2 regions of the Paenibacillus sp. TC-CSREp1 genome follow, and region 1 is predicted to be linked to the other one. Evidence: predicted binding sites of a transcription regulator. Region 1 holds the regulator's gene; the other holds the start of a gene.
What was found. The regulator CtsR, encoded in region 1, represses protease genes until heat stress. The targets are predictions, from matches to a motif close to ATGGTCAATAAAGGTCAAACA.
Positions count from the first base shown of each region.

Region 1 (3,166 bases):
TGTTATATAAAGCCGCATATGCGGCGTGAAACCAGTATTACAGTTCAAGGAAAGTTTAGCCAGAGCCTTTGGTTGCATTGATCGTATCACGAATTAACTGAGCCCGGTAGATGTCACGCTCATCTGTACGCATATCCCCGAACGTTTTTTGCAAAAATCCGGGCTGTGTCATCACATTCAGCTCATTCATCACCGGGATGGATATTCCATCGAGCAATCCAAGATCTACGCCAAGCCGCACATCCGATAGTCGCTGTGCCGCTTCCTTCGTGTCCACAATCGCCGCATGAGACAAAATCCCGTACGAACGCATTACACGATCCGTAATCCGCAGTCTGGAATCCGTAAGCAGCCTTTCTCTGGCTGTGCGCTCATGCCCAATAATCTGTAAAACAACACTATGCAGGTTGTCGATGACTTCTTGCTCCGTCTGTCCCAAAGTGATCTGATTGGAAATCTGGAACAGATTGCCCATTGCTTCACTGCCTTCACCGTAGATTCCCCGTACAGTTAACCCGACTTGGGATACTGCACTAAGAATACGTCCGATCTGCTGTGTCATTACAAGTGCCGGGAGATGCACCATTACAGACGCTCTCACCCCTGTGCCGACATTTGTCGGACAACTGGTTAGATATCCCCTGTGATCATCAAAGGCATAATCCACGTGCGCTTCAAATGCATCATCTATGGCGGAGGCTTTCTCCCAGGCTTCTTTCACCTGGAACCCCGGATAGAGGCACTGGATACGCAGATGATCCTCTTCGTTAATCATAATGCTAACCGATTCATCCTCACTGAGGATAACGGCTCCGTGTCTCGATTCATTTGCGAGGCTCGGACTAATCAGATGTTTCTCCACCAGCACCCGCTTGTCGAGTTCTCCAATATCCGTCAGGTCGAGTGTAGTAAAATCACCAAAAGCGTGTACGTCATCGTATTGAAGTACTTCGCTCAGCTTATTCAGCACCTCTTCCGATTGCTCATTGGAAGCCAGCATCGGAAACGGGATATGCTGAAGGTTACGTGCAATCCGGACACGACTGCTGATCACAATTTCTGAGTCTACTGCATCGCTGCGCATCCAGTCACTGAGCGCCTTCTCCGTAAAACGCAGATTAGGCATTACCCTTCCCTCCTACTCATGACAAACTTTACTCCTGAGTTATTTCTTTTTCAAGTTCTCTGATCTGGTCACGAATCTGAGCCGCCTCTTCGAACTCTTCTTGCGCAATGCTTTGCTGCAAATGCTGCTTCAGATCGGCGATCTGCCGTTTAACCTTAATACGGCCACCTGCCCGAGCAGGAACTTTGCCTACATGAGACGTGCTGCCATGCACTCGTTTGAACAACGGGTCCAGACGGCTGTCAAAATATTTGTAACAAGAGCTGCAGCCAAAGCGGCCGATCTTGCTAAATTGGGCATAAGTCATGCCACATTCTTCACACTGCAGCGCCTTGGCAGGAGCTGCACCTGAACCTTTGCCTGCTGGATCAAAATCAAGCAATCCGGACAGCAGGTTGTGAATGGAAAATCCGCCTGCAGTTCCAGGAATCATCTCCCCCTTCTCACGGGCACATGATTCACAGATATGAAATTCCGTCTTTTCTCCATTTACAATTTTCGTAAAATGCAGTGTAGCCGGACGTTTATTACATTCTTGGCACAGCATGTAGATGTACCTCCTTTGATCCCGATAGTTTCATTTACCGAGCAAAGATATCAGCATTGCCTTCAACATTCTGGCACGAATTTGATCCCGGTAAGGAAGTTTGACCATTAGAACTTCTCTCGACACAGCCGCACGCATCAATCCGGCTTCTCGCTTGCTTAGAAAACGCGCTTCCTCCAGTTGATAGATCAGCCCTTCAGCAGCAGTCTGTCCAATCTCTTCGCCAATACTATGATGAAGATGATTGTGCAGTGCCGATTGGGCCGGCAATTCAATGCGCTGTATGCGAACATATCCACCACCGCCGCGTTTACTCTCGACCAGATAACCTTTTTCCAGAGTGAAACGGGTGCTGATGACATAATTGATCTGGGAAGGCACACATGAGAACTGATCCGCCAGATCATTACGCTGAATTTCAATCATTCCTTCGGGACTTTCATGCAAAATACCCTTCAGATATCGTTCGATAATATCAGAGATATTACGCATCCAATCATCCTCCACTGTCTGAAACGTTAAGTCAATAAGGACCCACACGCCCCCACAGAGTACACCTTCTCCACCCATTTAACCACTCAGGGAAACAGCGAATCTTGCTGTGTCCGGTCTTAAACAGGAGAACAAAGGAAGCACGAAGGTCCTTTAAATATCCTTTGATCTTCTAATGAAATGTACAGGTTCTAAAGCACTTCTCATCAGAGAGCAGAAAAGTCAAACACCCGATTGTAAATAAAACAGGGGCTTTTTGGCCTTCAGTTGACTTTGACTTTCTTTGACTTTATATACATTATAGCATATTTTGCTGGTTTGCCAAGTGGGGGCACTATTCATTTTTTACGATTTTACACGAAATATTCGCAGGACACAAAAAAACCTCTCCCAAATATCAGGAGAAGTCTAATTGTCTCTTCATTACATTCCTTATCGGATCGAATCAAAGAAGGAACTCTGTGCTGGCGGCTTAGAAAAAATCAAGCAAATAGGTTTCACGTTTCGGTACAGCCTTTTCCAGCGCTTCAATTGCGTTAGCCGGGCCTTCCAGTCTGCCGATCCGGGCCATCTCTACCGGTCTGCGATACCCCATCATTATGGCCGTAAGTGTTTGAATCGTAAGACGAATCGGCTGATTGTTCTGAGCGTGACGCTCTGTTTCTGCCTTTTTCCAAATGGAAGCTGTTCCGTTCAGCGCCACATTCAACTCCCATACCCCTTCATTCCACGGAGCGTATGCATCTTCCACCTCAAGTAAAATCTGTACAGGCGAGTCCTGGCTTGCAAAAGGATACTGCGAGATGAACTGCTCCACACTCACAATTCGTGCCATAAAGTACGGTACAACCTCTTGTTGAATCCGCGGGTTATCCAGTTGAAATGCAAGCAAGTCACTTGCAGGCGCTTGCAAGGTGACTTCATCAATCATGGAATCATGATTGGCAATGAACGTCCATAAGCCTTGCCTTGCCTCCTCGTTCAAATGAACCATTTCACCG
Region 1 covers NZ_JBNOKM010000028.1:59,920-63,085, forward strand. Annotated here, with positions in the region: gene ACQSGY_RS28235 (protein arginine kinase) at 56-1,126, opposite strand; gene ACQSGY_RS28240 (UvrB/UvrC motif-containing protein) at 1,155-1,673, opposite strand; gene ACQSGY_RS28245 (CtsR family transcriptional regulator) at 1,704-2,165, opposite strand; gene ACQSGY_RS28250 (GNAT family N-acetyltransferase) at 2,638-3,166, opposite strand, start outside.

Region 2 (3,166 bases), on a different contig from region 1:
ATGAATACATGGAAAAAGTGGACGAGTGCATTATTGGCAGCAGGGGTAATTATGGGAGGCAGCACAGCGTGGGTGGATCAATCTGTTCAAGCTGCTTCGGTAACTTCCAAAGTAACTGCACCAGCTGAGGTGACCTTAAAATCAGGTGGCAAAACGCTCGCGCAAAAAGGATTGCTTCAAGGTGGTTCGACCTGGGTGTCACTGACAGCTGTCAAAGATGTAGCAGGTGGTACACTCAAATATGATGCCAAAACGAAGTCATACACGGTAACCGCAGCTAATAACGCGATGACCGTTAGTCTGATGGATGGACAGCCAAACGTGTACATTAACGGTTATTACCCTCAGGTGGAAGCAAAATTAATTCAGGGCCGATTGTACATTCCGTTCTCTGCCATGAGAGATTATTTGGGTGTGCAGGGCAGTTGGGATGCCAAAACGAAAACACTGACGCTCAGCAAAGTGAAGCAAAACGACGTGAAGGTAACTTCCGTGACGGAGAAAGCAACTGTGAAAAATGCCGAAGTAGATATCCGTTATCCGCAGGTGAGCGGGCTTGCGAGCAAAGAAGTGGAAGCAACGATCAATAAAGTGCTCAAGGATGAGGTGGATACGTCCTTTGCAGCCTTCAAGAAACAAACTGCTGAATTTGGTGGTGCAACCGCCCAACGTCCATATGCCTTTGAAACATCGTATGTGGTGACATACAACGAAAATGGCGTACTGGGCCTGATTACGCAACATTATGAAGACTACGCAGGAGCACACGGCATGACGTATCGTGCAGGACACACGTTTGCCCTGGATACAGGTAAAGAGCTGACACTGGATGATGTACTGCAAAACAGCAAATCTATGCGTGAAACGATCAGCAAAAAGGTTGGCGAGCAATTAAAAGCAAGTGGTGGATATTTAGACGGATACAAAGGCTTGAATAAAGACCAGGACTTCTATGTAACTCCAACGGGTGTAGTTGTATTTTTCCAACTGTATGAGTACACAGCTTACGCGGAAGGCTTCCCGGAAATAACATTCTCTTATAAAGAAATTCTGCCTAAAGGCACTGCACCGTTCAGTAACGTAACATCCGAAAAATAAGCTGGCATTCCGAACAAACGTATACTTGCATCTTCACATCAAAAGTACTTATTCATTTATACATGTGAAAAAGGTAAAGAGAAAGCCCTCGTCATGTTTCAAGTGACGAGGGCTTTCTCTTTGTTCAGGCAATGCACCCTGTTTAACGGGTGGTGTTATTGCCTGTTCATATAAATGGCACAGGGCGGATTCACCTATATATCGGTGAATCCGCCCTGTGTATGGAACGGCAAGCCTCCAGGCTGCAGCTTAGATGCCTTGGGAGCCTACGTTTTGAATTACTTTATCGATGATACCGTAATCGGCTGCTTCAGCAGCACTCATGAAGTAGTCACGATCTGTATCTTTTTCGATGCGTTCCAGTGGTTGGCCTGTGCGCTCGGAGATGATGCGGTTCAACGTATCACGCATTTTCAGGATGCGGCGTGCGCGAATCTCGATGTCTGATGCTTGACCTTGCGCACCACCCAGTGGCTGGTGAATCATGATTTCGCTGTTCGGCAGAGCAAAGCGTTTGCCTTTAGCCCCTGCGTTCAGCAGGAATGCACCCATAGAAGCCGCCATACCTACACAGATGGTAGATACATCCGGTTTGATGAATTGCATTGTATCGTAGATGGCCATACCCGCGGTGATCGATCCGCCCGGGCTATTGATGTATAAGTGAATGTCTTTCTCCGGATCTTCCGCTGCCAGGAACAACATCTGTGCCATGATGGCATTAGCCACAACGTCATTCACGTCGCTGCCAAGGAAAATAATACGATCCTTCAGCAATCTGGAATAGATATCATAGGCGCGCTCACCCCGGTTGCTCTGCTCAACGACCATTGGAATATAACTCACGTGAAAAACCTCCTCGGAAATGTAAATGTTTAATTGGTGTTTATATTTAAACTGTTACCGTATTAACCACATCATAAACAATCTCAAACAAAAAGTCAAAGAAAGTCAAACTAACTTTGAAAAAAAAGAAACCTTTCCGGTTTCGTTGGTTAAATGCATTATGAGCTGTTGTAAAATAAGTGGCGCGCCCGCCAAGAATCGAACTTGGATCTCAGGCTTCGGAGGCCTACGTCATATCCATTGGACCACGGGCGCAAATTATGTGACAGCAATAATGATTATATCCTATGGAGTAGGGAAATGCAAGCCATTGCTTTGCAGGGCAATGGTTTCGCTTATTGGACAGGATGGTTTGAATTGATTGCGAAATGATCATGATAAAGAAGAATGGATAAAGTCTGGTTTTGAGTACATGCTATAAGAGGTTTTGGACATGCCTGCCAAAAAGTAAAGTGTGCCACATATAGACGCTAATGACGCCTTTCTTCTATATGTAGTGTGAAATATCTCATAGTATGGTGTGCAACCATCTCCTAATGAATTTGAAGCTTCGAGGTCGCTCATCGTGTCCATGACGAAAGCGCGGAGATTGTGAAAATAGGCGCGTACAGGCGCCCGCAAATGTATCGAAATAAGCCATCGAAACACTTGCATATCGCGTCAGTTTTAGGTAGAATAAACGTGGGACTTAAAAAGTTAACCCGGGACATTTTAGGGCCATGAAAGAAGCTTGGAGCGAGAAGCTTGCGGGAGTGGAAAGCATGCGAACGATTTTAGAAGTGCAAAAGCAGCTTCTGCCCGATCTCATGGATGTCTTGAAGAAGCGCTATACGATTCTGCAGCAGATCATGTTATCGGATGTGATCGGACGGAGAACGTTGGCCAATTCCATGCAGATGACCGAGCGGGTTCTGAGAGCTGAGACCGATCTGTTAAAGGCTCAGGGACTTATCGAAATTGACAGTGCCGGCATGAAGATCAGTGAGGCGGGTTACGAGTTGCTGCAGCAGTTGGAGCCTGTCGCGAAAGAGCTGTTCGGATTATCCGAGCTGGAAGAGCGAATCAAGCAAGCCTACGGCCTGCAAAAGGTAGTCGTAGTTCCTGGCGATTCGGACGTATCTCCTTTTGCCAAGAGAGAACTGGGAAGGGCCGGAGCGAAGGCTCTCGGCAGCGTTATGAATGACAACGACGTTGTAGCCGTCACAGGCGGATCAACAACGGC
Region 2 covers NZ_JBNOKM010000016.1:160,297-163,462, reverse strand. Annotated here, with positions in the region: gene ACQSGY_RS23560 (stalk domain-containing protein) at 1-1,098, shown strand; gene clpP (ATP-dependent Clp endopeptidase proteolytic subunit ClpP) at 1,348-1,944, opposite strand; tRNA gene ACQSGY_RS23550 (tRNA-Arg) at 2,125-2,199, opposite strand; gene ACQSGY_RS23545 (sugar-binding transcriptional regulator) at 2,706-3,166, shown strand, end outside.
Region 2: a site for CtsR is predicted at 2,036-2,056, ahead of clpP (ATP-dependent Clp endopeptidase proteolytic subunit ClpP). Genes of this name have one in related genera too.